Regions from separate parts of the Paenibacillus sp. FSL R5-0636 genome, predicted to be linked through region 2. Evidence: a T-box and tRNA genes for the amino acid it is inferred to sense, from the RefSeq annotation. Region 2 holds a T-box; the other regions hold tRNA genes.
What was found. The T-box of region 2 lies ahead of MKX34_RS28565 (glutamine--tRNA ligase/YqeY domain fusion protein). A T-box ahead of a tRNA ligase gene usually reads a tRNA of that ligase, here a tRNA-Gln.
Positions count from the first base shown of each region.

Region 1 (7,655 bases), 1.8 Mb from region 2:
TGAAGAACTATCAACGTGATGGTGGCATGGCCTTGGGCAACAATGGCGGTTCCGGAGCCTATTACGAGCCTAACAGCTTAGGGGGACCAAAAGAATCACCGCAGCATAAAACATCGCCGTTCGAAGTCTCCGGATATGCGGATAGTGTCGCCTACAATAGTGACGATCACTATACACAACCAGGTGACTTGTACCGTCTAATGTCTGAAGAAGAACGTACCCGTCTAGTTCAAAACATCGTTGGCGCTATGACTCCTGTTGAAAGTAACGATATCAAACGTCGCCAGATTGAACATTTCTTTAAGGCTGATCCAGACTTGGGACAGCGTATCGCATCCGGTTTGGGTCTATCCGTACCAGACGGAATGTAAGACTGTAAATGCACTTATAAACTAAAGAGGACCTTTGCCCGTAGATGGGAAAGGTCCTCTTTTTACTAATTAGCTGAAAACATAATAAATGATGACAATCACAACGCACAGCGTAGAGACAATGGATAGACATGAAAAAAACGTGTTCCAGTTATTGCCTTTCATTTGTCTTATACACGACCAGTATAGTGGTTCTTTGGTGCTCTGCCCCATCACGTGATGATTTAACTACCGAACCGTAACAGATATTCACAATCTGTTCCTCCCGTAGTCCTGCCAGGAACTCATTAGCTTTATTCTCTGCATAAGAATTATCAGCATCTACAAACTCTTTAACTTGAATCATCCTGATCTCCTCCTTTAATAAATTAAGTAGTTATTTTATAGTTCTGGAATCTATATGTGAACTCAACGAAATGTACATGGCGTATCACTCCCCAGGTAACAATTAATGTAAAAATATCTTCAAAATATAGTATAGGCATTTCGCAGTTTTCTACGAAATGCCTATGCATCAGCCTATCATAGCACCCAAGTATGTAATAGTCAAAGGTTTTCATTACAATATTTAGAAGGTTTTAATTCCCCTTTTAAAATGGATTGGATTTACAAATAGAAGCTGGTATACTGATCAGAAGGTCTCCATTGGGGGACCTCTATTTGTATAGGAGGGATTTTAAGATGGCAACACACCATAACAAGTTTACAAGGAATGTGCTACTTAGAGGGGGTGAAATCTACTATGAACCATAGTCTTATCTATGAAGGCTCACGGACACAGCTGCTTCAGCAGCTTATTTATTTTGATGAGGAAAAAATCGCATTTCTAAATCAATACTTTCCGGTACGAAGCAAGGATAGAAGCAATGCTGAAACGCTGTTGTCCCGTTATTGCTCCGAGCTGGAACAATTACTAACTGAGTTTAATGGTGAAGATTTAAATTCTCAGGTCTTTATCGGAAGCCAGTTGCAGCTTCGTTACTTGGACGATAATACTACAGATATCTATACCATCGTATTTCCTAACCAAGCAGAACCTAACGATAACAAGATTTCTATGTTGTCACCTATAGGCATGCAGTTGCTGCTGGCTGAGCTCGGCAGTACTTGTCAGCTAGCGATTCCTTCAGGTCAACTAGAGGTGAAGATCGAAAGTATTAAGTTCGTGAATAATGGTGAGGTAGGCGTTCTTATATAAGGACGATCCCTTATAAACCCACTACAGCAGCGTCCCTTTCCTATATTAAGGAGGGGGGCGTTTCTATTATTTAAGTCTCCGTAAGATATGTCCAATCAAAAAAACACCCGCCTAATACCGGCAGGTGTTTCTCATTATAAGCGGGTGATGGGAATCGAACCCACGCTATCAGCTTGGAAGGCTGAAGTTCTACCATTGAACTACACCCGCAAAGGTATAAAATCGGGATGACACGATTTGAACATGCGACCCCCTGGTCCCAAACCAGGTGCTCTACCAAGCTGAGCTACATCCCGTTAACAATACTATAACTGCTTAGTAATAAAATGGCGCGCCCTGAGAGATTCGAACTCCCGGCCTTTTGATTCGTAGTCAAACGCTCTATCCAGCTGAGCTAAGGGCGCAAAATCTATATGGAGCGGACGACGGGAATCGAACCCGCGACCCTCGCCTTGGCAAGGCGATGCTCTACCGCTGAGCCACGTCCGCAAAAACATGGTGCGCGTGAAGGGACTCGAACCCCCACGTCGTGAAACGCCAGATCCTAAGTCTGGTGCGTCTGCCAATTCCGCCACACGCGCACACTTTAAAGAAAATGGTGAGCCATGAAGGACTCGAACCTTCGACACCCTGATTAAAAGTCAGGTGCTCTACCAACTGAGCTAATGGCTCTCATAAATGGCTGGGGATATAGGATTTGAACCTATGCATGACGGAGTCAAAGTCCGTTGCCTTACCGCTTGGCTAATCCCCAATAATAATTAACTAAATGGCGGAACCGACGGGATTCGAACCCGCGATCTCCTGCGTGACAGGCAGGCATGTTAGGCCAACTACACCACGGTTCCATAGACATAATGCATAAGTGTAAATTGGTTGCGGGGGCAGGATTTGAACCTGCGGCCTTCGGGTTATGAGCCCGACGAGCTACCGGGCTGCTCCACCCCGCGTCATTAATAAGTATATACTATTCATTTTCACCATACCAGCTTATCCCTAAACATAATGTATAAGAGTAAATTGGTTGCGGGGGCAGGACTTGAACCTGCGACCTTCGGGTTATGAGCCCGACGAGCTACCGGGCTGCTCCACCCCGCGTCAGTGAAAATAATATGGTGGAGGCTGAGGGGATCGAACCCCCGACCCTCTGCTTGTAAGGCAGATGCTCTCCCAGCTGAGCTAAGCCTCCATGATATGACCCGTATGGGATTCGAACCCATGTTACCTCCGTGAAAGGGAGGTGTCTTAACCCCTTGACCAACGGGCCATGCTAATAATTTTTATGGCGGAGAGAGAGGGATTCGAACCCTCGAGACGCTTGTGGCGCCTACACGATTTCCAATCGTGCTCCTTCGGCCAAACTCGGACACCTCTCCATAAATGGCTCCCCGAACAGGACTCGAACCTGTGACAACTCGATTAACAGTCGAGTGCTCTACCAACTGAGCTATCAGGGAATATGGTGGGCCTTAGTGGACTCGAACCACCGACCTCACCCTTATCAGGGGTGCGCTCTAACCAGCTGAGCTAAAGGCCCTTCTAAGACATATTAATATTAAGGGCAAAAAAAATACCACGGGTAATGTGGTTGTCCGCTTGGCGGCGTCCTACTCTCCCAGGACCCTTCGGTCCAAGTACCATCGGCGCTGGAGGGCTTAACGGTCGTGTTCGGGATGGGTACGTGTGGAACCCCTCCGCTATCGCCACCAAACGGGCATTTACAGCGTAAATGCTCAGGCTTAATCGTCTGAAAACTGAATCCGAAACGAATCTGCATTCTAAATATTGGATAAGCCCTCGACCGATTAGTATTGGTCAGCTCCATGCATTGCTGCACTTCCACCTCCAACCTATCTACCTCGTCGTCTTCAAGGGGTCTTACTAATTGGGAAATCTCATCTTGAGGGGGGCTTCACGCTTAGATGCTTTCAGCGCTTATCCCGTCCGTACGTAGCTACCCAGCCATGCTCCTGGCGGAACAACTGGTGCACCAGCGGTACGTCCATCCCGGTCCTCTCGTACTAAGGACAGCTCCTCTCAAATTTCCTGCGCCCACGACAGATAGGGACCGAACTGTCTCACGACGTTCTGAACCCAGCTCGCGTACCGCTTTAATGGGCGAACAGCCCAACCCTTGGGACCTACTTCAGCCCCAGGATGCGATGAGCCGACATCGAGGTGCCAAACCTCCCCGTCGATGTGGACTCTTGGGGGAGATAAGCCTGTTATCCCCAGGGTAGCTTTTATCCGTTGAGCGATGGCCCTTCCATGCGGTACCACCGGATCACTAAGTCCGACTTTCGTCCCTGCTCGACTTGTAGGTCTCGCAGTCAAGCTCCCTTATGCCTTTGCACTCTGCGAATGATTTCCAACCATTCTGAGGGAACCTTGGAACGCCTCCGTTACTCTTTAGGAGGCGACCGCCCCAGTCAAACTGCCCGCCTGACACGGTCCCCGTACCCGGTAAGGGTACTAGGTTAGAACCTAGATACGATCAGGGTGGTATCCCAACGGCGCCTCCACCGAAGCTTGCGCTCCGATTTCTACGGCTCCCACCTATCCTGTACAGATCGTACCCAAATTCAATATCAAGCTGCAGTAAAGCTCCATGGGGTCTTTCCGTCTTGTCGCGGGTAACCTGCATCTTCACAGGTATTAAAATTTCACCGGATCTCTCGTTGAGACAGCGCCCAAGTCGTTACGCCATTCGTGCGGGTCAGAATTTACCTGACAAGGAATTTCGCTACCTTAGGACCGTTATAGTTACGGCCGCCGTTTACTGGGGCTTCGGTTCATAGCTTCGGGTTACCCCTAACCACTCCCCTTAACCTTCCAGCACCGGGCAGGCGTCAGCCCGTATACTTCGCCTTGCGGCTTCGCACAGACCTGTGTTTTTGCTAAACAGTCGCTTGGGCCTTTTCACTGCGGCCCCCTCGTGCTATTCACACTACCGGGGCACCCCTTCTCCCGAAGTTACGGGGTCATTTTGCCGAGTTCCTTAACGAGAGTTCTTCCGCGCGCCTTAGAATTCTCTTCTCGCCTACCTGTGTCGGTTTGCGGTACGGGCACCTTCTCCTGGCTAGAGGCTTTTCTTGGCAGTGTGAGATCATGACCTTCGCTACTATAATTTTCGCTCCCCATCACAGCCTAGCCTTAACGATGTGCGGATTTGCCTACACATCAGCCTCACTGCTTAGACGGACATCCATCAGTCCGCGTCACTACCCTCCTGCGTCACCCCATCGCTCATAGCGGATTACGGTGGTACAGTAATTTCAAACTGTTGTCCTTCGACTACGCCTTTCGGCCTCGCCTTAGGTCCCGACTTACCCTGAGCGGACGAGCCTTCCTCAGGAAACCTTGGGCTTTCGGCGGATCAGATTCTCACTGATCTTTTCGTTACTCATACCGGCATTCTCACTTGTGTAGTGTCCAGCGCTCTTTTCAGTACACCTTCAACCCCTACACAACGCTCCCCTACCCCAGATACATACGTATCTAGCCATAGCTTCGGTGGTGTGTTTAGCCCCGTTACATTTTCGGCGCAGAGTCACTCGACCAGTGAGCTATTACGCACTCTTTCAATGGTGGCTGCTTCTAAGCCAACATCCTGGTTGTCTGTGCAACTCCACATCCTTTCCCACTTAACACACACTTGGGGACCTTAGCTGATGGTCTGGGCTGTTTCCCTTTTGACAATGGATCTTAGCACTCACTGTCTGACTCCCGGCAATAAGTATATGGCATTCGGAGTTTGACTGAGCTTGGTAATCCTTGCGGACCCCGCACCCAATCAGTGCTCTACCTCCACTACTCTTATACCGAGGCTAGCCCTAAAGCTATTTCGGGGAGAACCAGCTATCTCCGAGTTCGATTGGAATTTCTCCGCTACCCCCACCTCATCCCCGCACTTTTCAACGTACGTGGGTTCGGGCCTCCAGTGCGTGTTACCGCACCTTCACCCTGGACAGGGGTAGATCACACGGTTTCGGGTCTACGTCCACATACTAAGTCGCCCTATTCAGACTCGCTTTCGCTGCGGCTCCACCTTCTCGGCTTAACCTTGCATGTTAAACGTAACTCGCCGGTTCATTCTACAAAAGGCACGCCATCACCCATAGATCGGGCTCTGACTTTTTGTAAGCACACGGTTTCAGGTTCTATTTCACTCCCCTTCCGGGGTGCTTTTCACCTTTCCCTCACGGTACTGTTTCACTATCGGTCGCCAGGTAGTATTTAGCCTTAGCAGATGGTCCTGCTGGATTCATACGGGGTTTCACGTGCCCCGCACTACTCGGGATCCGTCTCGGAGAGAACACAGTTTAGGTTACAGGGCTTTTACCTCTATCGCGGGCCTTTCCAGACCTCTTCACCTACCATATTCCTTTGTAACTCCATGTGAGACGTCCCACAACCCCAAGAGGCAAGCCCCTTGGTTTAGGCTGTTCCGCGTTCGCTCGCCGCTACTGACGGAATCACTATTGTTTTCTCTTCCTCAGGGTACTTAGATGTTTCAGTTCCCCTGGTCTGCCTCTACATTTCCTATGTATTCAGAAATGAGTAACTGCGAATTACCACAGCTGGGTTTCCCCATTCGGACACCCCCGGATCAAAGCTTGCTTACAGCTCCCCGAGGCAGTTTCGTTGTTCGCCACGTCCTTCGTCGGCTCCTGGCGCCTAGGCATCCTCCGTGTGCTCTTATTAGCTTAACCTTGATTCTTCCGAAGAAAAATCTCACTAATAACATTTACTTGTTTACACAAGTTGCTAAAAGATGTTCTAAAACGCAAATTCGTTTCGGTATCCAGTTTTCAAGGATCAAGTCTTACTTGAGAGCTTAAACTCTCAAAACTGAGCAACGAGTGAGTAACAGGCCTAAACCTGAGTTTGGAAGCTTAGCTTCCGATTTGAATGTCTTCATTGCAGAAGACGATTCTCCATAGAAAGGAGGTGATCCAGCCGCACCTTCCGATACGGCTACCTTGTTACGACTTCACCCCAATCATCTACCCCACCTTCGGCGGCTGGCTCCCTTGCGGGTTACCCCACCGACTTCGGGTGTTGTAAACTCTCGTGGTGTGACGGGCGGTGTGTACAAGACCCGGGAACGTATTCACCGCGGCATGCTGATCCGCGATTACTAGCAATTCCGACTTCATGCAGGCGAGTTGCAGCCTGCAATCCGAACTGAGACCGGCTTTGATGGGATTGGCTCCACCTCGCGGCTTCGCTTCCCGTTGTACCGGCCATTGTAGTACGTGTGTAGCCCAGGTCATAAGGGGCATGATGATTTGACGTCATCCCCACCTTCCTCCGGTTTGTCACCGGCAGTCACTCTAGAGTGCCCAGCATTACCTGCTGGCAACTAAAGTTAAGGGTTGCGCTCGTTGCGGGACTTAACCCAACATCTCACGACACGAGCTGACGACAACCATGCACCACCTGTCTCCTCTGTCCCGAAGGCCGCTGCTATCTCTAGCAGATTCAGAGGGATGTCAAGACCTGGTAAGGTTCTTCGCGTTGCTTCGAATTAAACCACATACTCCACTGCTTGTGCGGGTCCCCGTCAATTCCTTTGAGTTTCAGTCTTGCGACCGTACTCCCCAGGCGGAGTGCTTACTGTGTTAACTTCGGCACCAAGGGTATCGAAACCCCTAACACCTAGCACTCATCGTTTACGGCGTGGACTACCAGGGTATCTAATCCTGTTTGCTCCCCACGCTTTCGCGCCTCAGCGTCAGTTACAGCCCAGAAAGTCGCCTTCGCCACTGGTGTTCCTCCACATATCTACGCATTTCACCGCTACACGTGGAATTCCACTTTCCTCTTCTGTACTCAAGCCACCCAGTTTCCAGTGCGACCTCAGGTTGAGCCCAAGGTTTAAACACCAGACTTAAATAGCCGCCTGCGCGCGCTTTACGCCCAATAATTCCGGACAACGCTTGCCCCCTACGTATTACCGCGGCTGCTGGCACGTAGTTAGCCGGGGCTTTCTTCTCAGGTACCGTCACTCCGGTAGCAGTTACTCTACCGGACGTTCTTCCCTGGCAACAGAGCTTTACGATCCGAAAACCTTCATCACTCAC
Region 1 covers NZ_CP150232.1:961,849-969,503, reverse strand. The annotation lists gene katA (catalase KatA) at 1-371, shown strand, start outside; gene MKX34_RS04200 (sporulation protein Cse60) at 523-717, opposite strand; gene MKX34_RS04195 (GreA/GreB family elongation factor) at 1,114-1,569, shown strand; tRNA gene MKX34_RS04190 (tRNA-Gly) at 1,709-1,779, opposite strand; tRNA gene MKX34_RS04185 (tRNA-Pro) at 1,792-1,865, opposite strand; tRNA gene MKX34_RS04180 (tRNA-Arg) at 1,897-1,973, opposite strand; tRNA gene MKX34_RS04175 (tRNA-Gly) at 1,984-2,058, opposite strand; tRNA gene MKX34_RS04170 (tRNA-Leu) at 2,066-2,150, opposite strand; tRNA gene MKX34_RS04165 (tRNA-Lys) at 2,166-2,241, opposite strand; tRNA gene MKX34_RS04160 (tRNA-Gln) at 2,249-2,323, opposite strand; tRNA gene MKX34_RS04155 (tRNA-Asp) at 2,340-2,417, opposite strand; tRNA gene MKX34_RS04150 (tRNA-Met) at 2,443-2,519, opposite strand; tRNA gene MKX34_RS04145 (tRNA-Met) at 2,591-2,667, opposite strand; tRNA gene MKX34_RS04140 (tRNA-Val) at 2,683-2,758, opposite strand; tRNA gene MKX34_RS04135 (tRNA-Glu) at 2,765-2,836, opposite strand; tRNA gene MKX34_RS04130 (tRNA-Ser) at 2,853-2,945, opposite strand; tRNA gene MKX34_RS04125 (tRNA-Asn) at 2,951-3,026, opposite strand; tRNA gene MKX34_RS04120 (tRNA-Ile) at 3,030-3,106, opposite strand; rRNA gene rrf (5S ribosomal RNA) at 3,164-3,280, opposite strand; rRNA gene MKX34_RS04110 (23S ribosomal RNA) at 3,355-6,281, opposite strand; rRNA gene MKX34_RS04105 (16S ribosomal RNA) at 6,513-7,655, opposite strand, start outside.
Region 1: it encodes a tRNA-Gln, which carries the amino acid that the T-box ahead of MKX34_RS28565 (glutamine--tRNA ligase/YqeY domain fusion protein) is inferred to sense. The anticodon was not compared.

Region 2 (7,655 bases):
AAAGCAGCTAAAGCCATCGCCGAAGGCGTAGCAGATTATTTTAAATAACTGGCTGGAACAACACTCCAAAAAAAAGCCCGACCCATGTATCTCTCAGGTATGATCTGAGGAGATTTGTGGGTCGGGCTCTTTTGACTGCTTCCTTATACGAGCATTTGATAGACCAAGAACAAGTTCAACGATACAACCAGACCGGAGATAATCCAGCCCAGAGTGGCTGTCATTTTGCGGTTCACTAACCCGCCCATAATCTGGCGGTTGCTTGTAAACACAACCAGTGGAATCAACGCGAACGCAATCCCAAAGGACAAAATCACTTGACTTATTACGAGTGCCTTCGTTGGATTCACACCAAAACCAATGATCGCTAGTGGGGGAATGATGGTAATCGCACGGCGCAAGTACAGGTTAATTCTTTTGTTGATGAAGCCTTGCATAACCACATCACCAGCCATAGTTCCTACGGAGGAACTCGACAGTCCCGCAATGAGGAGTCCTAACCCAAACGAGATTGCCGTTACTGGTCCAGCTAAGTGACCAAATTGTTGAAACGCGACATCCAGATCCTCAACCACGAGACCATTTTTGAAAAACAATGCCGCAGAGACAATAACCATAGCCATATTTACTGCACCTGCGATAATCATCGCAATTATAATATCTATAAATTCCAGTTTGAAAATCTGTTTTTTCTCCGATTCATTCACCCCGACGATACGGTTCTGTGTAAGTGATGAATGCAGGTAAATCGCATGTGGCATCACTGTTGCACCTAGTATTCCTGCGGCCAACAGGATGCTGTCCACCCCTTCAAACTTCGGTGTAAACATGCCTACAGCAACAGCTCCCATATCTGGTTTAGCTACAATAACTTGAAAAGCGAAGGCTAATACGACTATAAGAATCATTGCGGCAATCCCTGCCTCAAGGGAGCGGTATCCCCGGCGTTGCAGCTCTAAGATAGCAAATGAACCCACCGCAGTAATCAGTGCTGCTGGCAGCATGGGAATATCAAATAAGAGATATAATCCTAATGCCGCCCCGATAAACTCTGCCAGATCCGTAGCTATAATCACCAGTTCACTTTGAATCCATAAGAAGATAGATACACTCTTCGGAAAACGATCATGAGCGATCTCAGGCAAGTTCTTGCCTGTCGCAATCCCCAGCTTGGCGGATAACGCTTGGATTAATACAGCCATTAGATTCGAGGCTACGATCACCCACAATAAAAGATATCCATATTTGGAGCCTGCCGTAATATTGGTGGCAAAATTACCCGGATCCAGATAAGCAACTGCAGCGATAAAAGCTGGGCCTAGGAAAGGAAGTAATCGTTTAATCCCTTTGATCTCCCCGTTAAGTACGGCTTGTGCTGAAACAGAGTTCTTATGTTGTTTTATATGTGGTTGTTCTACTAAAGTTTGTTCGAGCATTTCGATTCCTCCTCTTGCCCTGAAAAAGTTGTCTATATACACGAAAGTTTCCCCTGTGCAACTTATATTTAAAGTATATGCTTATTTCTGAAAAATGTAAATATGTTTCATATGGAATTTTCATTTGCTTATAATACTTATGACCAATAACAAAAAAAGCTAGACGATGATCAGAAATTACCCGATCTTCGCCTAGCTTAAGCTGCTTATGAATTTTTCTTCCATGTGTCCTTCAGCGGTACTATCCGATTCAGCACCAGCTTATCTGCCGTGGTGTACTTCGTATCCACACAGAAAAATCCATGCCGGATCAATTGAAATTTATCTTCTGGCGTTGCGTTGCCCATCGATGGCTCCAGCAAACAATCCTTCAGGATCGTCAAGGAATCCGGATTAAGATACGCGTCCCAGCGCTCACCGTCTTCTTTAGGACCGTCGTTATCTTTCAGCAGCCGCTCATATAGATGAACATCAGCTTTGATAGCATGATCTGCCGATACCCAGTGAATGGTTGCCTTAACCTTCCGTTCATTAAACCCGCTTCCGCTCTTCGTTCTCGGATCATAGGTGCAGCGAAGCTCTAGGATTTCTCCGGTAACTTCGTCCTTGATTACTTCGTTGCATTTAATGAAATAAGCACCCTTTAGCCTTACCTCGTTCCCCATAGTCAGCCTGTGATAACCTTTTGGCGGCTCCTCCATGAAATCTTCTTGTTCAATATAAAGGGTTCGTGAAAAAGGAACCTCTCTTTCCCCAAGTGACTTATCTTCACTGTTATTCTCAATCGTCAGCCCTTCATTATGATCCTCAGGATAATTAGTAATGACCACTTTTAAAGGCTTAAGAACAGCCATCACACTTGGAACCTTTGCCTTCAAATCTTGTCTAAGCGCATGCTCTAACATGGCAATATCCACAATGGTGCTATTTCTGACAAATCCAATTTCCTTCACAAAATTCCGGATACTCTCCGGTGTAAAACCTCTTCTGCGTAAACCGCGAAGCGTAGGAAGTCTTGGGTCATCCCAACCGTCCACATAATGGCCTGTAACCAGCTGTCTGATATACCGTTTACTCGTCACAACTCCGGTGATGTTCACCCGTCCAAACTCTCTTTGCTTGGGAGCCTCAGGGGTATCCAGCTCATTCAGTACCCACTCATAGAGCGGCCGATGATCCTTAAATTCAATCGAGCATAAGGAATACGTAATCCCTTCGATAGCATCTTGTATAGGATGGGCAAAATCATACATCGGATAGATACACCATTCGTTACCCGTTCTATAATGCTCCGCATGAATGATTCTGTAAATCACCGGATCACGTAAGTTGATATTAGGTGAGCTCATATCTATTTTAGCCCGCAACACTCTGGCTCCCGTCGGATAAACTCCATCTTTCATCTCCGTAAATAACCACAAATTCTCTTCAACAGAACGCTCCCGGAATGGGCTGTTTTTTCCCGGCTCCGTAAGTGTCCCTCTATAAGCCGTCACCTCTTCAGGTGATAAATCACAGACATAAGCCTTTCCTTTTCGGATTAACGTAACTGCGCTATTGTATATTTTCTCAGAATAATCTGATCCATAAAAAATATGGTCCGGTGGATAGCCCATCCATTGAATATCTTCGATGATGGCATTTACATACTCCAGATCCTCTTTTAAAGGATTGGTGTCATCAAAGCGCAAATGGAACTTCCCGCCATACTTTTTCGCAGTCGTATAGTTCGTGTGAATAGCATACGCACTGCCAATATGCAGATACCCGTTAGGCTCAGGTGGAAATCTCGTGCAAATATCTCTACTGTAAGTCCCTGCTCCCAGCTCTTCTTGAATCAATCTGTCGATGTAGCTCTCTGCTAATACTTCCGGTTCCTCGTTCATTGGTGTTACCTCCTGTTTATAAGTGATATCCGCCTGCTTAATCTGCAAAATAAAAAGAACCTCACCTCCAAGACTTATGGTCTTGGGGACGAAATTCTCGCGGTACCACCCCAGGTTCATTAATATGTCACCATATTAATCTCATCAAGTACGGCAAAACATCTTACGCAGTGCTTATACTCTAGCTCTATAACAGGAGCTCCCGTCATACCATCCCCTTAGTCCGGTTCCGATATGCCGCTCAGAGGCTTGTTTCGATAAAATCCCCCTTACCCTGTTCTCATCATCCAGGGCTCTCTGTGAAGGAATGATTTCATGTACTCTTCTCGTCATCGCGTTTGATTATTTTGTATAGGATACCAAAAAGATAACCCTATGTAAATGTGCTTATTCTTCGTTCAGCGCCGTTAGAAGCTCCAATACTACTTCATTGTCAGGCTCTGCAGACAAAGCTCTACGCGCGTATTCCAATGCAGCAGCTTCAGCTCCTAGCTCGTAGTTACAAATTGCCATGCTATAAAGCACTGATGCCAATGGTTCTTCCGTGCTCTCATGCATGGAGCGTTCTAAGTAACCCAATGCTTCCGCAAATTTATCCATTTCGTACAGCAGCAACCCCGCATCTAGCGACAGATCATAACTCTGTTCCATCGGATAATAGCCAGTCCACATCAACTGTATACCTCGCTGTAGATCCAGCATTTCTTCATCACTGGCACCCAGCAGCAGCTCCGAAATTTGTTCAGCGCTATGGATAAACCATTCAGCATCATACCCACCCAAACGCCAAAAGGCCAAAATTTGCTGCAGCCCCATCGTATCTAATTGCTGATCCATCCATTCCTTCATACTAAAGAAATCATCCGGGCCAAAACGTTCTATAAACCGCTTGTAACCCAGCCGAGTGTTTGTATAGCTCAGCGGTGTTGGAAGCATAAGAATACAGCCGATGTTCAGGTTTTTATAGTGATGACTGGTGAATATTGAATGCGCCCCTTTTTGTTTCAGCATATGCTCTATCGCATGATAATTCGCGGTCAAAGAGAAGCTTCCGTGATGAATCAGCAATGGAGGTTCTGCAAATTCCCAGTTCTCTAAGCGATGGTCTCCCTTATCCGCTGTAAGCAGCACGAATCCCTCTGTAGAGAGCCGCGCAAGCCGCTCCAGACAAGTAAGCCCCACCACCGGAAAGAGTATATGTGAATCCTCCAGCTTCTGCTGATAAAGCGCTATAACGTCATGATAGGGATAAGTCTCCTCTTCATAACTAGCCGCACGCCGATAATGGTACTGCGGGATGATTTTGCCGAGCGCATCGGAGGGGTTATCCGGATCAACTTCCGCCGAATACTGGATCGAAACCTCACATTCATATATTTTTCCTTCATCCACATAAATTAATTCTTGCGGAATGCTGTCAAAAAAATAATTTGCCACAATCACCAATGGCTGCTGTAAATCACCAGGCCGAATGCTGAGCTTAGCGTGTACTAAATGTAGTTCTACATCCTGCACAGCATCAAAACGAGCGAAGTCCAAAATACCCTGCTCTACGTAAGGAAGTAGGCTCGGGTGCTGCTGCCAACTGGATATATTTTTGGAAGGCAAATCACTCATCACATAACGAAAAGGAGGAAGAGGAATATCTGCGTAGTCTACGATTTCACACAACTTTTTAAGCACATGGAACGCTAACCGGCCTGCTCCCGCTCCAAGTTCTAGAATCGTAACGGTCTCTGAGAGATGCCCTTGTCCAGCCCGGTCTTGCAGGAATCCAAAGATCATCTCTGCGTATGCTGTTGCAATCATAGGGTTACTCGTGATGTACTGCGGGACCTGATCATTATTCCAAGCCTTTAATCCCTGCTCTTCATAATATGTTCGTTGCAATTCCCAAATCGGTGCTTCGCTGAAGCGATATTGCTGTTCTTTGTTACCTGTCATCTGTTTCTTTACCCGCTCTCTGTCTAGCTTGTTTGAATAATCTATAGCAATTGCCTTATTGCGCTCTAAATGTGCGTGACCTGAAAATGACGTATTCAGCCTCTGTTGGAATGGAAACGGAAAATGATAATAATGCCGCCTTAGAGGTTAACGAATCAGGTCCTTTCAACGTTTGATAAAAAGAATTTCCTTTACTGTCCACACTCACCAGCTCTAATTCCGCGTTTCCTTTAGGGATGATGAATCCGGAGGTATTTTGCACGCCTAAGGTTAATCTATATTCTTTCCCGGATTGAGCCTGTGTTAGCATAGTAGGATATAACGGATACGGATGCGCTGTCGTTTCGAGTGGATAAGGAGCAAGCGCACGATCTGCCTCAGGCTTCACCCATTCCTCCCCTTTTCTGGCTCCAATGCCAAGGGTTAATTTATTCACATTATTAAATTGCACTTCCCAGCGAAAAGACTTAAGCCCTTCTAAAATGGGGGACGCCGGAACAAACAGAGTGCCATCCTTTATCTCTGGAGCAACGCCTAATGAATCCACGGTCTCCCCATTAAAATCTGCCTCTAGCTGCCCTGCTTTAATATTTCCTACCGATCGGTCCAGCAGTGAAACAGTAATACTCTTGCTCAGAGCGTCATAGAGCAAATCTGCGCCAATCGCATTGGAGAAGGCTCGAATCGGCACCATTAATTTACCTGCTTTGAAATAAGGGGCTAGTTTACCTGGAAAAAGCACGTAATATCCCCCGTATGACAGTGGCATTACCTGTGTCCCTAACTGGACAGCTGCCGACACCGATGTAGGTGTAACCGCAGATCCCGCGGCGAACATAATCACTAATAGACCTATTACATAAGCTTTTATTTTCCCTAATCGTTGTAAGGACTCCTTGATGTGAATCATCACAAACCCCTCTCCAGTTCATCTAGAACCTTAGCCTCTATTAGTAATAATCAATGATGACCCTACACATGTCAACTTGTACCACTTCTGCTATCCATCATAAAAGACAGCATTCCGCATATATTTTCATTGAACTCTTAAGGAACAAGAAAGGAGAACATCTTATGACTTCTGCTGGACAGGATTCGGCAAACAAAACAAACATCCCCCAGCCCATCCGAAGCGATGGCACAGGGGGATTAGATAAAGGACCCCGCGATGTTATGCGGGATCTTGAGAACCCGGATATGTTCGTACCTCCGGTAACTGATGCGGGCCTGGTTCCCAATTTGAAATTTTCTTTCTCCGATGCGCATATGCAGCTTAATCATGGTGGCTGGTCCAGAGAAGTAACCGTCAGAGAACTCCCTATCGCAACTACACTGGCAGGTGTGAATATGAGCCTGACCCCCGGTGGAGTACGAGAGCTTCACTGGCATCAGCAAGCGGAATGGTCTTATATGCTGTTAGGCCGCGCTCGGATTACTGCTGTGGACCAGAATGGGCGGAACTTTATAGCAGATGTAGAACCTGGTGATCTATGGTATTTTCCGCCGGGTATTCCTCACTCTATACAAGGTCTTGAAGAAGGCTGCGAATTCCTCCTAGTCTTTGACGACGGGAGCTTCTCCGATCTGAATACCTTGTCTATTTCCGATTGGTTCGCCCATACGCCCAAAGAGGTTCTTTCAGCTAACTTTGGAATACCTGCCGAGACCTTTGACTCCATCCCCACTGAACAGGTTTACATTTATCAGGATCAAGTTCCCGGCTCATTACAAAGCCAAAAGGTGCAGTCGCCTTACGGAGAAATTCCACAGAGTTTCAAACATTCGCTATTGGCACAGCCTCCATTGAAGACTCCTGGCGGGAGCGTCAGAATCGTTGATTCCAGCAACTTTCCGATCTCCAAGACCGTGGCTGCTGCACTGGTAGAGATTGAACCTGGAGGAATGAGAGAACTCCACTGGCACCCCAACAACGATGAGTGGCAATATTATCTTACCGGAAAAGGACGGATGACTGTGTTTGCCGGAAACGGTGCGGCACGTACCTTTAATTACAGGGCTGGCGATGTTGGGTATGTTCCTTTTGCATTTGGACATTATATTCAGAACACAGGAGAAGAATCGTTGTGGTTCCTCGAAATGTTCAAAAGTGATCGTTTTGCCGACGTCTCTCTGAACCAATGGATGGCTCTCACTCCCCATGAATTGGTTCAAAGTAATTTGAACGTTGGACCCGAAGTGACCGATGCCTTACGGAAAGTGAAATGGCCAGTGGTGAAATACCCTAAGTTAAAAGAATAGGTTACTTCCTCCTTTGCTTATTTACCAGTCTCTGCAAAATGTTTGATTCTATCTCCAATCTGGTCACGCACACGCTGGAACACTGCCCACTTCTCTTCATCCGTCCCTTGCGCTTTTGCCGGATCATCGA
Region 2 covers NZ_CP150232.1:6,256,733-6,264,387, forward strand. The annotation lists gene MKX34_RS28555 (N-acetylmuramoyl-L-alanine amidase) at 1-48, shown strand, start outside; gene MKX34_RS28560 (Nramp family divalent metal transporter) at 144-1,436, opposite strand; gene MKX34_RS28565 (glutamine--tRNA ligase/YqeY domain fusion protein) at 1,643-3,322, opposite strand; T-box leader at 3,404-3,664, opposite strand; gene MKX34_RS28570 (SAM-dependent methyltransferase) at 3,710-5,266, opposite strand; gene MKX34_RS28575 (copper amine oxidase N-terminal domain-containing protein) at 5,322-6,176, opposite strand; gene MKX34_RS28580 (oxalate decarboxylase family bicupin) at 6,341-7,525, shown strand; gene arsC (arsenate reductase (thioredoxin)) at 7,543-7,655, opposite strand, start outside.

Region 3 (7,655 bases), 130 kb from region 2:
GACTGGCACAAAGGGATTATATTATCGAAAACTAAGAAGAAGGTTTATCGTCATTCATAATGAGTTGCCTGTAGAATGGCAGCGCTTCGTTTGTGCGCATGAATTAGGGCATGATCGGCTTCACAAGGGGATCAATCGCTTTTTTCTGGAGGAAAGCTCCTATTTCTCTCCTGGGAAGCTTGAACGTCAAGCTAATGTCTTTGCTGTAAAATTACTTTCTTCGGGCAGAAGCCCCGAACAAGAGGAATCATGGAGAAACTATTATCTACGGATTGGAATTCCACCGGAAGTCCGATTTTTTTTGGAGGAATAATAGAACATACGTTCTTCGACTGTATTTATATGTTTATTCAATACATAACAAAAAAGCCCTTACCGAAGTAAGAGCTTTTGAGCAGCGATTAAGCTGAGTATCGGGATGACACGATTTGAACATGCGACCCCCTGGTCCCAAACCAGGTGCTCTACCAAGCTGAGCTACATCCCGTTACTATAAAATTATGGAGCGGGTGATGGGAATCGAACCCACGCTATCAGCTTGGAAGGCTGAAGTTCTACCATTGAACTACACCCGCAAAGGTGAAAATCGGGATGACACGATTTGAACATGCGACCCCCTGGTCCCAAACCAGGTGCTCTACCAAGCTGAGCTACATCCCGTTATAAATACTATAATTGCTTAATAATAAAAATGGCGCGCCCTGAGAGATTCGAACTCCCGGCCTTTTGATTCGTAGTCAAACGCTCTATCCAGCTGAGCTAAGGGCGCAAAATTATGGAGCGGACGACGGGAATCGAACCCGCGACCCTCGCCTTGGCAAGGCGATGCTCTACCGCTGAGCCACGTCCGCAATAAGTGGTGCGCGTGAAGGGACTTGAACCCCCACGTCGTGAAACGCCAGATCCTAAGTCTGGTGCGTCTGCCATTCCGCCACACGCGCATGATAATAATAAAAGTGAGCCATGAAGGACTCGAACCTTCGACACCCTGATTAAAAGTCAGGTGCTCTACCAACTGAGCTAATGGCTCGCACTTGGCTGGGGATATAGGATTCGAACCTATGAGTGACGGAGTCAAAGTCCGTTGCCTTACCGCTTGGCTAATCCCCATTGATGGTACCTCTATGTTGCCCATAATCTCTTAGGAAGATTATGGTGGAGGCTGAGGGGATCGAACCCCCGACCCTCTGCTTGTAAGGCAGATGCTCTCCCAGCTGAGCTAAGCCTCCATATCTATGGGACCCTCTAAGGGTAAGTACAAGTAAAAGTTGGTGACCCGTATGGGATTCGAACCCATGTTACCTCCGTGAAAGGGAGGTGTCTTAACCCCTTGACCAACGGGCCTTGCAAATCTGTGGAGCTCTCAACCGGATTCGAACCGGTGACCTCTTCCTTACCATGGAAGCACTCTACCTGCTGAGCTATGAGAGCATGGCTCCCCGAACAGGACTCGAACCTGTGACAACTCGATTAACAGTCGAGTGCTCTACCAACTGAGCTATCAGGGAATATCCGCTTGGCAACGTCCTACTCTCCCAGGACCCTTCGGTCCAAGTACCATCGGCGCTGGAGGGCTTAACGGTCGTGTTCGGGATGGGTACGCGTGGAACCCCTCCGCTATCGCCACCAAACGGGCATTTACAGCGTAAATGCTCAGGCTTAATCGCCTGAAAACTGAATCCGAAACGAATTTGCATTCTAAGTATAGGATAAGCCCTCGACCGATTAGTATTGGTCAGCTCCATGCATTGCTGCACTTCCACCTCCAACCTATCTACCTCGTCGTCTTCAAGGGGTCTTACTAATTGGGAAATCTCATCTTGAGGGGGGCTTCACGCTTAGATGCTTTCAGCGCTTATCCCGTCCGTACGTAGCTACCCAGCCATGCTCCTGGCGGAACAACTGGTGCACCAGCGGTACGTCCATCCCGGTCCTCTCGTACTAAGGACAGCTCCTCTCAAATTTCCTGCGCCCACGACAGATAGGGACCGAACTGTCTCACGACGTTCTGAACCCAGCTCGCGTACCGCTTTAATGGGCGAACAGCCCAACCCTTGGGACCTACTTCAGCCCCAGGATGCGATGAGCCGACATCGAGGTGCCAAACCTCCCCGTCGATGTGGACTCTTGGGGGAGATAAGCCTGTTATCCCCAGGGTAGCTTTTATCCGTTGAGCGATGGCCCTTCCATGCGGTACCACCGGATCACTAAGTCCGACTTTCGTCCCTGCTCGACTTGTAGGTCTCGCAGTCAAGCTCCCTTATGCCTTTGCACTCTGCGAATGATTTCCAACCATTCTGAGGGAACCTTGGAACGCCTCCGTTACTCTTTAGGAGGCGACCGCCCCAGTCAAACTGCCCGCCTGACACGGTCCCCGTACCCGGTAAGGGTACTAGGTTAGAACCTAGATACGATCAGGGTGGTATCCCAACGGCGCCTCCACCGAAGCTTGCGCTCCGATTTCTACGGCTCCCACCTATCCTGTACAGATCGTACCCAAATTCAATATCAAGCTGCAGTAAAGCTCCATGGGGTCTTTCCGTCTTGTCGCGGGTAACCTGCATCTTCACAGGTATTAAAATTTCACCGGATCTCTCGTTGAGACAGCGCCCAAGTCGTTACGCCATTCGTGCGGGTCAGAATTTACCTGACAAGGAATTTCGCTACCTTAGGACCGTTATAGTTACGGCCGCCGTTTACTGGGGCTTCGGTTCATAGCTTCGGGTTACCCCTAACCACTCCCCTTAACCTTCCAGCACCGGGCAGGCGTCAGCCCGTATACTTCGCCTTGCGGCTTCGCACAGACCTGTGTTTTTGCTAAACAGTCGCTTGGGCCTTTTCACTGCGGCCCCCTCGTGCTATTCACACTACCGGGGCACCCCTTCTCCCGAAGTTACGGGGTCATTTTGCCGAGTTCCTTAACGAGAGTTCTTCCGCGCGCCTTAGAATTCTCTTCTCGCCTACCTGTGTCGGTTTGCGGTACGGGCACCTTCTCCTGGCTAGAGGCTTTTCTTGGCAGTGTGAGATCATGACCTTCGCTACTACAATTTTCGCTCCCCATCACAGCCCAGCCTTAATGATGTGCGGATTTGCCTACACATCAGCCTCACTGCTTAGACGGACATCCATCAGTCCGCGTCACTACCCTCCTGCGTCACCCCATCGCTCATAGCGGATTACGGTGGTACAGTAATTTCAAACTGTTGTCCTTCGACTACGCCTTTCGGCCTCGCCTTAGGTCCCGACTTACCCTGAGCGGACGAGCCTTCCTCAGGAAACCTTGGGCTTTCGGCGGATCAGATTCTCACTGATCTTTTCGTTACTCATACCGGCATTCTCACTTGTGTAGTGTCCAGCGCTCTTTTCAGTACACCTTCAACCCCTACACAACGCTCCCCTACCCCAGATACATACGTATCTAGCCATAGCTTCGGTGGTGTGTTTAGCCCCGTTACATTTTCGGCGCAGAGTCACTCGACCAGTGAGCTATTACGCACTCTTTCAATGGTGGCTGCTTCTAAGCCAACATCCTGGTTGTCTGTGCAACTCCACATCCTTTCCCACTTAACACACACTTGGGGACCTTAGCTGATGGTCTGGGCTGTTTCCCTTTTGACAATGGATCTTAGCACTCACTGTCTGACTCCCGGCAATAAGTATATGGCATTCGGAGTTTGACTGAGCTTGGTAATCCTTGCGGACCCCGCACCCAATCAGTGCTCTACCTCCACTACTCTTATACCGAGGCTAGCCCTAAAGCTATTTCGGGGAGAACCAGCTATCTCCGAGTTCGATTGGAATTTCTCCGCTACCCCCACCTCATCCCCGCACTTTTCAACGTACGTGGGTTCGGGCCTCCAGTGCGTGTTACCGCACCTTCACCCTGGACAGGGGTAGATCACACGGTTTCGGGTCTACGTCCACATACTCAATCGCCCTATTCAGACTCGCTTTCGCTGCGGCTCCACCTTCTCGGCTTAACCTTGCATGTTAAACGTAACTCGCCGGTTCATTCTACAAAAGGCACGCCATCACCCATAGATCGGGCTCTGACTTTTTGTAAGCACACGGTTTCAGGTTCTATTTCACTCCCCTTCCGGGGTGCTTTTCACCTTTCCCTCACGGTACTGTTTCACTATCGGTCGCCAGGTAGTATTTAGCCTTAGCAGATGGTCCTGCTGGATTCATACGGGGTTTCACGTGCCCCGCACTACTCGGGATCCGTCTCGGAGAGAATACAGTTTAGGTTACAGGGCTTTTACCTCTATCGCGGGCCTTTCCAGACCTCTTCACCTACCATATTCCTTTGTAACTCCATGTGAGACGTCCCACAACCCCTAAGAGCAAGCTCTTAGGTTTAGGCTGTTCCGCGTTCGCTCGCCGCTACTGACGGAATCACTATTGTTTTCTCTTCCTCAGGGTACTTAGATGTTTCAGTTCCCCTGGTCTGCCTCTACACACCCTATGTATTCAGGTATGAGTAACTGCGAATTACCACAGCTGGGTTTCCCCATTCGGACACCCCCGGATCAAAGCTTGCTTACAGCTCCCCGAGGCAGTTTCGTTGTTCGCCACGTCCTTCGTCGGCTCCTGGCGCCTAGGCATCCTCCGTGTGCTCTTATTAGCTTAACCTTGATTCTTCCGAAGAAAAATCTCACTAATAACATTTACTTGTTTGCACAAGTTGCTAAAAGATGTTCTAAAACGCAAATTCGTTTCGGTATCCAGTTTTCAAGGATCAAGTTAAAAAAGTTATTCATTTAAAAATTTATGGTGGAGCCAAGCGGGATCGAACCGCTGACCTCCTGCTTGCAAGGCAGGCGCTCTCCCAGCTGAGCTATGGCCCCATAAAATCACTCTATAATGTTATATGGTGGGCCTTGGTGGACTCGAACCACCGACCTCACCCTTATCAGAGGTGCGCTCTAACCAACTGAGCTAAAAGCCCATATAACATATATAACATTGTGAATCAACCAATGAATTGGTTGTCCGCTTGGCAACGTCCTACTCTCCCAGGACCCTTCGGTCCAAGTACCATCGGCGCTGGAGGGCTTAACGGTCGTGTTCGGGATGGGTACGTGTGGAACCCCTCCGCTATCGCCACCAAACGCATGCGAAAGAGACTTGCTCTTTCAAAACTGAACACGAGTGAGTGTTCGAACCCGAAGGTTCTATTATGGAAGCTTAGCTTCCGATTTGAATGTCCTCATTGCAGAAGACGATTCTCCATAGAAAGGAGGTGATCCAGCCGCACCTTCCGATACGGCTACCTTGTTACGACTTCACCCCAATCATCTACCCCACCTTCGGCGGCTGGCTCCCTTGCGGGTTACCCCACCGACTTCGGGTGTTGTAAACTCTCGTGGTGTGACGGGCGGTGTGTACAAGACCCGGGAACGTATTCACCGCGGCATGCTGATCCGCGATTACTAGCAATTCCGACTTCATGCAGGCGAGTTGCAGCCTGCAATCCGAACTGAGACCGGCTTTGATGGGATTGGCTCCACCTCGCGGCTTCGCTTCCCGTTGTACCGGCCATTGTAGTACGTGTGTAGCCCAGGTCATAAGGGGCATGATGATTTGACGTCATCCCCACCTTCCTCCGGTTTGTCACCGGCAGTCACTCTAGAGTGCCCAGCATTACCTGCTGGCAACTAAAGTTAAGGGTTGCGCTCGTTGCGGGACTTAACCCAACATCTCACGACACGAGCTGACGACAACCATGCACCACCTGTCTCCTCTGTCCCGAAGGCCGCTGCTATCTCTAGCAGATTCAGAGGGATGTCAAGACCTGGTAAGGTTCTTCGCGTTGCTTCGAATTAAACCACATACTCCACTGCTTGTGCGGGTCCCCGTCAATTCCTTTGAGTTTCAGTCTTGCGACCGTACTCCCCAGGCGGAGTGCTTACTGTGTTAACTTCGGCACCAAGGGTATCGAAACCCCTAACACCTAGCACTCATCGTTTACGGCGTGGACTACCAGGGTATCTAATCCTGTTTGCTCCCCACGCTTTCGCGCCTCAGCGTCAGTTACAGCCCAGAAAGTCGCCTTCGCCACTGGTGTTCCTCCACATATCTACGCATTTCACCGCTACACGTGGAATTCCACTTTCCTCTTCTGTACTCAAGCCACCCAGTTTCCAGTGCGACCTCAGGTTGAGCCCAAGGTTTAAACACCAGACTTAAATAGCCGCCTGCGCGCGCTTTACGCCCAATAATTCCGGACAACGCTTGCCCCCTACGTATTACCGCGGCTGCTGGCACGTAGTTAGCCGGGGCTTTCTTCTCAGGTACCGTCACTCCGGTAGCAGTTACTCTACCGGACGTTCTTCCCTGGCAACAGAGCTTTACGATCCGAAAACCTTCATCACTCACGCGGCGTTGCTCCGTCAGGCTTTCGCCCATTGCGGAAGATTCCCTACTGCTGCCTCCCGTAGGAGTCTGGGCCGTGTCTCAGTCCCAGTGTGGCCGTTCACCCTCTCAGGTCGGCTACGCATCGTCGCCTTGGTGGGCCGTTACCCCACCAACTAGCTAATGCGCCGCAGGCCCATCCCTCAGTGACAGATTGCTCCGTCTTTCATTCTTCTCTCAGGAGAAAAAAGAAATTATCCGGTATTAGCTACCGTTTCCGGTAGTTATCCCAGTCTGAAGGGCAGGTTGCCTACGTGTTACTCACCCGTCCGCCGCTAAGTTATTTTGAAAGCAAGCTTTCAAAATAACTCCGCTCGACTTGCATGTATTAGGCACGCCGCCAGCGTTCGTCCTGAGCCAGGATCAAACTCTCCAATTAGTATTGAAAAGAGCGAAATGCTCATTTTGAAACATCTGACGAGAAAATTAATTCTCTAATTTTGGACCTCACTTGCGTGATTTCCTACTCACTCGTTGTTCAGTTTTCAAAGATCAATGTCTCTCATTTCGTCGTCGTTGTTTATCAGCGGCGACCTTTATAATATATCACAGTGTTAAGCTGTTTGGCAAGTCTTTTTTTTGAAAAATCTTTTTTTTCAATTTTTCTTGCCTTCCGCTTCCCTTTTACACAAGCAAAAGGAGCGCGAGATATAATTTATCATGAGCACTCCTTTTTAGTCAAGCTATTTTATTAAATAATCTGAAAACTTTATAAAACTGTAGCAATTCTCGTATATCTTCAGTGTTTATACTGAGAAGAACGTCCACCCCATGCATACTTGGAAAGCTCTTTCTGAGGAGCGAAGCGAGCATACATCCGGAATACAGTCTTATATCTATTAGCGATGGCGTGCCTGATATTTTGGTCCAAGCGCTGATCACTCAAATCTAACAGCATCTCATCTAGTTCTTTTCTCAAAACATAATCCAGTTCCTTGCATTCCTTTTCGTTAAACAACATTCCCAACATATGCTTGGCCTCCTTCATGAAGTTGCAATTAACACCTTCTCTAAACCCCCAAAACCTTTTTGCATAATCAGTAAGTACATCTCATGGAGAAAGCTGCCTTAAGATCCTCTTACACTAGATTAACCGGAGTCCTCTTTTTATAACCATAATTATTAAAAATTCCCTTTATGGTTTCGTGTCGATTATATACTCCTTACCTTTAGGCAATCCTTGGATGAACGCCCTTAATGTTATGCTCTATTCCCGGAAGTTTTATGATAAAAGTGAAAAA
Region 3 covers NZ_CP150232.1:6,382,826-6,390,480, forward strand. The annotation lists gene MKX34_RS29145 (ImmA/IrrE family metallo-endopeptidase) at 1-313, shown strand, start outside; tRNA gene MKX34_RS29150 (tRNA-Pro) at 414-487, opposite strand; tRNA gene MKX34_RS29155 (tRNA-Gly) at 502-575, opposite strand; tRNA gene MKX34_RS29160 (tRNA-Pro) at 587-660, opposite strand; tRNA gene MKX34_RS29165 (tRNA-Arg) at 693-769, opposite strand; tRNA gene MKX34_RS29170 (tRNA-Gly) at 777-851, opposite strand; tRNA gene MKX34_RS29175 (tRNA-Leu) at 858-941, opposite strand; tRNA gene MKX34_RS29180 (tRNA-Lys) at 958-1,030, opposite strand; tRNA gene MKX34_RS29185 (tRNA-Gln) at 1,036-1,110, opposite strand; tRNA gene MKX34_RS29190 (tRNA-Val) at 1,154-1,229, opposite strand; tRNA gene MKX34_RS29195 (tRNA-Glu) at 1,270-1,344, opposite strand; tRNA gene MKX34_RS29200 (tRNA-Thr) at 1,356-1,431, opposite strand; tRNA gene MKX34_RS29205 (tRNA-Asn) at 1,433-1,508, opposite strand; rRNA gene rrf (5S ribosomal RNA) at 1,515-1,631, opposite strand; rRNA gene MKX34_RS29215 (23S ribosomal RNA) at 1,706-4,632, opposite strand; tRNA gene MKX34_RS29220 (tRNA-Ala) at 4,772-4,847, opposite strand; tRNA gene MKX34_RS29225 (tRNA-Ile) at 4,872-4,948, opposite strand; rRNA gene rrf (5S ribosomal RNA) at 4,995-5,111, opposite strand; rRNA gene MKX34_RS29235 (16S ribosomal RNA) at 5,236-6,793, opposite strand; gene MKX34_RS29240 (hypothetical protein) at 7,154-7,384, opposite strand; gene MKX34_RS29245 (stage II sporulation protein M) at 7,637-7,655, opposite strand, start outside.
Region 3: it encodes a tRNA-Gln, which carries the amino acid that the T-box ahead of MKX34_RS28565 (glutamine--tRNA ligase/YqeY domain fusion protein) is inferred to sense. The anticodon was not compared.

Region 4 (7,655 bases), 120 kb from region 2:
GTGGGACGTCTCACATGGAGTTACAAAGGAATATGGTAGGTGAAGAGGTCTGGAAAGGCCCGCGATAGAGGTAAAAGCCCTGTAACCTAAACTGTGTTCTCTCCGAGACGGATCCCGAGTAGTGCGGGGCACGTGAAACCCCGTATGAATCCAGCAGGACCATCTGCTAAGGCTAAATACTACCTGGCGACCGATAGTGAAACAGTACCGTGAGGGAAAGGTGAAAAGCACCCCGGAAGGGGAGTGAAATAGAACCTGAAACCGTGTGCTTACAAAAAGTCAGAGCCCGATCTATGGGTGATGGCGTGCCTTTTGTAGAATGAACCGGCGAGTTACGTTTAACATGCAAGGTTAAGCCGAGAAGGTGGAGCCGCAGCGAAAGCGAGTCTGAATAGGGCGAATTAGTATGTGGACGTAGACCCGAAACCGTGTGATCTACCCCTGTCCAGGGTGAAGGTGCGGTAACACGCACTGGAGGCCCGAACCCACGTACGTTGAAAAGTGCGGGGATGAGGTGGGGGTAGCGGAGAAATTCCAATCGAACTCGGAGATAGCTGGTTCTCCCCGAAATAGCTTTAGGGCTAGCCTCGGTATAAGAGTAGTGGAGGTAGAGCACTGATTGGGTGCGGGGTCCGCAAGGATTACCAAGCTCAGTCAAACTCCGAATGCCATATACTTATTGCCGGGAGTCAGACAGTGAGTGCTAAGATCCATTGTCAAAAGGGAAACAGCCCAGACCATCAGCTAAGGTCCCCAAGTGTGTGTTAAGTGGGAAAGGATGTGGAGTTGCACAGACAACCAGGATGTTGGCTTAGAAGCAGCCACCATTGAAAGAGTGCGTAATAGCTCACTGGTCGAGTGACTCTGCGCCGAAAATGTAACGGGGCTAAACACACCACCGAAGCTATGGCTAGATACGTATGTATCTGGGGTAGGGGAGCGTTGTGTAGGGGTTGAAGGTGTACTGAAAAGAGCGCTGGACACTACACAAGTGAGAATGCCGGTATGAGTAACGAAAAGATCAGTGAGAATCTGATCCGCCGAAAGCCCAAGGTTTCCTGAGGAAGGCTCGTCCGCTCAGGGTAAGTCGGGACCTAAGGCGAGGCCGAAAGGCGTAGTCGAAGGACAACAGTTTGAAATTACTGTACCACCGTAATCCGCTATGAGCGATGGGGTGACGCAGGAGGGTAGTGACGCGGACTGATGGATGTCCGTCTAAGCAGTGAGGCTGATGTGTAGGCAAATCCGCACATCGTTAAGGCTAGGCTGTGATGGGGAGCGAAAATTATAGTAGCGAAGGTCATGATCTCACACTGCCAAGAAAAGCCTCTAGCCAGGAGAAGGTGCCCGTACCGCAAACCGACACAGGTAGGCGAGAAGAGAATTCTAAGGCGCGCGGAAGAACTCTCGTTAAGGAACTCGGCAAAATGACCCCGTAACTTCGGGAGAAGGGGTGCCCCGGTAGTGTGAATAGCACGAGGGGGCCGCAGTGAAAAGGCCCAAGCGACTGTTTAGCAAAAACACAGGTCTGTGCGAAGCCGCAAGGCGAAGTATACGGGCTGACGCCTGCCCGGTGCTGGAAGGTTAAGGGGAGTGGTTAGGGGTAACCCGAAGCTATGAACCGAAGCCCCAGTAAACGGCGGCCGTAACTATAACGGTCCTAAGGTAGCGAAATTCCTTGTCAGGTAAATTCTGACCCGCACGAATGGCGTAACGACTTGGGCGCTGTCTCAACGAGAGATCCGGTGAAATTTTAATACCTGTGAAGATGCAGGTTACCCGCGACAAGACGGAAAGACCCCATGGAGCTTTACTGCAGCTTGATATTGAATTTGGGTACGATCTGTACAGGATAGGTGGGAGCCGTAGAAATCGGAGCGCAAGCTTCGGTGGAGGCGCCGTTGGGATACCACCCTGATCGTATCTAGGTTCTAACCTAGTACCCTTACCGGGTACGGGGACCGTGTCAGGCGGGCAGTTTGACTGGGGCGGTCGCCTCCTAAAGAGTAACGGAGGCGTTCCAAGGTTCCCTCAGAATGGTTGGAAATCATTCGCAGAGTGCAAAGGCATAAGGGAGCTTGACTGCGAGACCTACAAGTCGAGCAGGGACGAAAGTCGGACTTAGTGATCCGGTGGTACCGCATGGAAGGGCCATCGCTCAACGGATAAAAGCTACCCTGGGGATAACAGGCTTATCTCCCCCAAGAGTCCACATCGACGGGGAGGTTTGGCACCTCGATGTCGGCTCATCGCATCCTGGGGCTGAAGTAGGTCCCAAGGGTTGGGCTGTTCGCCCATTAAAGCGGTACGCGAGCTGGGTTCAGAACGTCGTGAGACAGTTCGGTCCCTATCTGTCGTGGGCGCAGGAAATTTGAGAGGAGCTGTCCTTAGTACGAGAGGACCGGGATGGACGTACCGCTGGTGCACCAGTTGTTCCGCCAGGAGCATGGCTGGGTAGCTACGTACGGACGGGATAAGCGCTGAAAGCATCTAAGCGTGAAGCCCCCCTCAAGATGAGATTTCCCAATTAGTAAGACCCCTTGAAGACGACGAGGTAGATAGGTTGGAGGTGGAAGTGCAGCAATGCATGGAGCTGACCAATACTAATCGGTCGAGGGCTTATCCTATACTTAGAATGCAGATTCGTTTCGGATTCAGTTTTCAGGCGATTAAGCCTGGTATGAATATTCCCTGATAGCTCAGTTGGTAGAGCACTCGACTGTTAATCGAGTTGTCACAGGTTCGAGTCCTGTTCGGGGAGCCATATGGAGAGGTGTCCGAGTTTGGCCGAAGGAGCACGATTGGAAATCGTGTAGGCGCCACAAGCGTCTCGAGGGTTCGAATCCCTCTCTCTCCGCCACAAATTTTTAATTAGTATGGCCCGTTGGTCAAGGGGTTAAGACACCTCCCTTTCACGGAGGTAACATGGGTTCGAATCCCATACGGGTCACCAAATTTTCACTTGATTTATCCTAGTGGACTTTGGTACAATAACAATTGTTGTTTATGGAGGCTTAGCTCAGCTGGGAGAGCATCTGCCTTACAAGCAGAGGGTCGGGGGTTCGATCCCCTCAGCCTCCACCATAACATATTTTACTGGCGCGGGGTGGAGCAGCCCGGTAGCTCGTCGGGCTCATAACCCGAAGGCCGCAGGTTCAAATCCTGCCCCCGCAACCAATTAACTTAAGCAATTATATCTTTTGGAACCGTGGTGTAGTTGGCCTAACATGCCTGCCTGTCACGCAGGAGATCGCGGGTTCGAATCCCGTCGGTTCCGCCATTTTCATCATGGCTCGGTAGCTCAGTCGGTAGAGCAGAGGACTGAAAATCCTCGTGTCGGCGGTTCGATTCCGTCCCGAGCCACCATTTATCATCACAAAAGAATGAGTGCCATGCCGGTGTAGCTCAATTGGTAGAGCAACTGACTTGTAATCAGTAGGTTGGGGGTTCAAGTCCTCTCGCCGGCACCATCCTTGGAGGATTAGCGAAGTGGCCAAACGCATCAGACTGTAAATCTGCTCACGTAAGTGTTCGGTGGTTCGAATCCATCATCCTCCACCAGTTTTTAGGGGCATAGTTTAAAGGTAGAACAACGGTCTCCAAAACCGTTGGTGTGGGTTCAATTCCTGCTGCCCCTGCCAAGTTCTTTCTAAAGTTTAATATGGCGGCCGTGGCGAAGGGGTTAACGCACCGGATTGTGGTTCCGGCATTCGTGGGTTCGAGACCCATCGGCCGCCCCATTTTCTTTAAAATGAATAATGGCAACAATATCAACTTAATATGGCGACTGTGGCGAAGGGGTTAACGCACCGGATTGTGGTTCCGGCATTCGTGGGTTCGAGACCCATCAGTCGCCCCATTTTACTTTAAAATGTTATTGGGGATTAGCCAAGCGGTAAGGCAACGGACTTTGACTCCGTCACTCATAGGTTCGAATCCTATATCCCCAGCCATTTTATGCGGACGTGGCTCAGCGGTAGAGCATCGCCTTGCCAAGGCGAGGGTCGCGGGTTCGATTCCCGTCGTCCGCTCCAAAATTTACATGGCGCCATAGCCAAGTGGTAAGGCAAAGCTCTGCAAAAGCTTTATCCCCAGTTCAAATCTGGGTGGCGCCTCCATTTAGTTCATATGTGCCGGCGTGGCGGAATGGCAGACGCGCTCGACTCAAAATCGAGTGGGAAACCGTGGAGGTTCGAGTCCTCTCGCCGGTATCTTAAAAAGGTTAGTAAGAATGCTTTTATAAGCAATCTTACTAACCTTTTTTCTTTATGTTCTTAGTTTTACAGGATTAAGCCGTTGAATAGAGGAGTTTCTCTATTTCAACGGCTTTTTTTAATCTGATTAGTGATTAACCTGATTGATTATTAATGCGGAATGCTCGCGGGGTATGACCTATTTCTCGTTTAAACATATTGCAGAATTGGGCATCGTTCACAAAACCTGCAGCAGCAGATACTTCAGAGATTTGCATCTGAGTATGACGTAATAGAGATTTTGCATAATCCAGGCGTTTTAACAGCAAATACCGCAGGGGTGAAGACCCGAACCGTTCTTTAAATAGATGGCGAAAACGATCGTAGCTATATCCGGACATTTCTGATAGTGTTTCGACGGACAATTTATGGCGATAATGCTCATTCATATAATTAAGGACATATTGTACTCGGTCTTCTGTTGGGGATTGATATCCAGAGGCACTAAGAAGCCTCATAAGATGGACGGTAATCTCGCTCATTTGTAGGTTTAGAAGCTCAGAGAATCCGTCTTGCTTGCGTGTAAACTCTGCTTTCATTCGCAGCAGGATTTGAAGAACGGTCTTATCTTTATCATCTTCATATACGCCGAGCAGATTACTCATATTAGGGTGTTCCGAGTGGAAGCCTACAAATAATACATTTGCATCCTCACGGTGGTGCTCGTCATGTTTATGATTGGGTGGCACAAGCGCGAAAGAAGAGGAGCGAAAATGGTAACTTCGTGGGCCAACATTGGTTGTCCCTACCCCCTGTAAATAATAGACCAGTTCGTAGCATTCATGCTGGTGTGGAGGGATATAAGTATTTAGCTCATGTGTGGCACTTACAATATATAGAACACGATCCATGATGATCCTCCAATACTTATGTTTTAGCCGAATCGTACAAAACTATGACCGAAATCATATAATTATTTTTAATAATATTTGTTATGATCGTATCAATAAATCCGAAAGTTCGCAACCTGACTGGCCATCTCGTTCGGAAATAAAGCGGATTATTAATAATAATGGTATTTTTATTGCTATTTTTGAGCCTAAACGTTAAATTTATTACTTTTAATGATACTTTATTTGGAAAAAAGAGAATTTCCATTTGAACCGTGAATTATACAATGGGTGAAGATGGGGATTCTGCCGGATTACTAACCAACTAAAATTAGGGGTGGAATAGAGTAATGAATAAAAAAGTTCTTTCTTTGTTGTTATTAATGGTGATGGTTCTGGTCACAGCATGTGGGAATAACACGTCCAATAACGGTTCTTCTGCGAATACTGGATCAAACGCTGCTGAGGGTGGAGAAACAGGTTCAGGGGATAAACTCAAGGTTGTATTGCTGATTCCGGGGACACTTGGGGATAAATCATTTTTTGACTCCGCTAATAACGGCTTGCAAAAGGTTAAGGATGAACTAGGTGCAGTAACAAAGGTTGTTGAAATGGGCGTTGATAAAACGAAATGGGAGCCTACATTTAACGATATCGCTTCCGAGGATTGGGATGTAATTATTTCTGGCGGTTCTGAAATTACAGAGATGTTTAATGCAACGGCAGAATTGTATCCAGACAAAAAATTCATTAATTATGATACCGACATCGATGAAGCACCAGATAACATGTACAACATGTCTTATGCGACAAATGAAGTATCTTTCTTGGCAGGTGCCGTAGCAGCATTAGCTACACAATCGGATATGCCGAATGCTACCCCTGAGAATGTGATTGGGTTTGTGGGCGGTATGGATATTCCGGGGATTAATGCTTTCTTGGTCGGCTACATTCAAGGTGCTCAGTACGTTGATCCTGATGTAAAAGTGGCTGTGTCGTACGCTGGTGATTTTGTTAACCCGGCAAAAGGTAAGGAGCTGTCTCTAATTCAATATAACTCCGGTGTGGATGTTATTTTTAACGTGGCTGGGGGTACAGGTCTTGGGATCTTTGACGCAGCTAAAGAGAAGAAAAAATATGCAATCGGTGTAGACTCCGATCAGGCAATGTTGATTAACGATACGGATAGTGAAAAAGCAAATCTAATCGTTACTTCATCTATTAAAAAGATTGATACGGCTATTCTAGGTGCAGTGAAGAGATTGCAAGAGGGAACGCTAGAAATGGGCAAACGTGATGTGTTGAGCTTTGTAGATGATGGTGTAGGTATTGCTGAGAATGATATTTATAAAAATGTATTCCCGGCTGATCTTCAGGCCAAGGTTGAAGAAGTGAAGCAAAAGCTGATCAATAAAGAAATTAAAGTGGATAATGCGATGGGGATGGAAACCGCAGAGGTAGAAGCTATTCGTAACGCAGTTAAGCCTTAAGCTTTAAATCTTAAGATCAGCTCTATAGAGATAAACCTACAGTTGGAGATTCTTCTAGTCAGGGGAATTCCAGCTGTATATTTTTGCAGACCTCCAAGTTGAAAGGCGTTGAGACCTATGTACAAAGCTCTGCTGGAAATGCGGGGAATTACCAAGGTATATCCCAATGGCGTCGTTGCAAATAAAGACGTGCATTTTTCTTTACGTGAGGGAGAAATACATGCGATTGCAGGTGAGAACGGTGCTGGTAAATCGACTTTAATGAAGATTATGTTCGGCATGGAAGAGCCAAGTGAAGGCGAGATCTATATCAAGGGTGAAAAAGTAAAGCTGCAATCCGCTCAGGACGCCATTGATAGAGGCATCGGCATGGTCCATCAGCATTTCATGTTGGTACCTTCTTTTACGGTGGCAGAGAATATGGTGCTGGGTATGGAGCCGCGCAGAGGAGTTGGCATTAATTATGCCGAGGCTGTGCGCATGACGGAAGAGACCGCAAGGAAATACAATCTGGCCGTGGATCCTAAAGCAAAAGTAGAGGATCTTACAGTTGGGATGAAGCAAAAGGTTGAGATTCTTAAGGCGCTGCTGCGTGGTGCGAAAATTCTGGTGCTTGATGAGCCGACTGCGGTGTTGACTCCACAGGAAACAGAGGAATTGTTCCGCGAGCTTAAGCAATTAAGGGAACAGGGTCATACGATAGTTTTTATTTCGCACAAATTAAAGGAAGTCAAAGCGATTTGCGACAGAATTACGATTATGCGCAGCGGCCGTAGTGAAGGTGTTTTTCAAACACAGGATGTGACAGAACAGGAAATCTCGCGACTAATGGTCGGCAGAGACGTCGTGCTGAAATATGACAAAGAGATTCTGGCTGTTAGTGAGCCAGTACTAACGGTGCAGGGACTCGGTGTGAATGATGCAGATGGCAAAGCATTATTGTCGGATATCAATTTTGCGGTACGTGGTGGGCAGATCGTTGGGATTGCTGGTGTAGAAGGCAACGGGCAGACACAGCTCATTGAAGCTCTTACAGGTAGCTTGAGAGGTGTCTCAAGTCAGGGCTCTGTACTAGTGAAGGG
Region 4 covers NZ_CP150232.1:6,133,530-6,141,184, reverse strand. The annotation lists rRNA gene MKX34_RS28045 (23S ribosomal RNA) at 1-2,627, shown strand, start outside; tRNA gene MKX34_RS28040 (tRNA-Asn) at 2,689-2,764, shown strand; tRNA gene MKX34_RS28035 (tRNA-Ser) at 2,768-2,860, shown strand; tRNA gene MKX34_RS28030 (tRNA-Glu) at 2,879-2,953, shown strand; tRNA gene MKX34_RS28025 (tRNA-Val) at 3,009-3,084, shown strand; tRNA gene MKX34_RS28020 (tRNA-Met) at 3,101-3,177, shown strand; tRNA gene MKX34_RS28015 (tRNA-Asp) at 3,203-3,280, shown strand; tRNA gene MKX34_RS28010 (tRNA-Phe) at 3,291-3,366, shown strand; tRNA gene MKX34_RS28005 (tRNA-Thr) at 3,395-3,470, shown strand; tRNA gene MKX34_RS28000 (tRNA-Tyr) at 3,476-3,561, shown strand; tRNA gene MKX34_RS27995 (tRNA-Trp) at 3,568-3,641, shown strand; tRNA gene MKX34_RS27990 (tRNA-His) at 3,665-3,740, shown strand; tRNA gene MKX34_RS27985 (tRNA-His) at 3,784-3,859, shown strand; tRNA gene MKX34_RS27980 (tRNA-Gln) at 3,879-3,953, shown strand; tRNA gene MKX34_RS27975 (tRNA-Gly) at 3,960-4,034, shown strand; tRNA gene MKX34_RS27970 (tRNA-Cys) at 4,045-4,118, shown strand; tRNA gene MKX34_RS27965 (tRNA-Leu) at 4,133-4,211, shown strand; gene MKX34_RS27960 (AraC family transcriptional regulator) at 4,349-5,104, opposite strand; gene MKX34_RS27955 (BMP family ABC transporter substrate-binding protein) at 5,434-6,573, shown strand; gene MKX34_RS27950 (ABC transporter ATP-binding protein) at 6,691-7,655, shown strand, end outside.
Region 4: it encodes a tRNA-Gln, which carries the amino acid that the T-box ahead of MKX34_RS28565 (glutamine--tRNA ligase/YqeY domain fusion protein) is inferred to sense. The anticodon was not compared.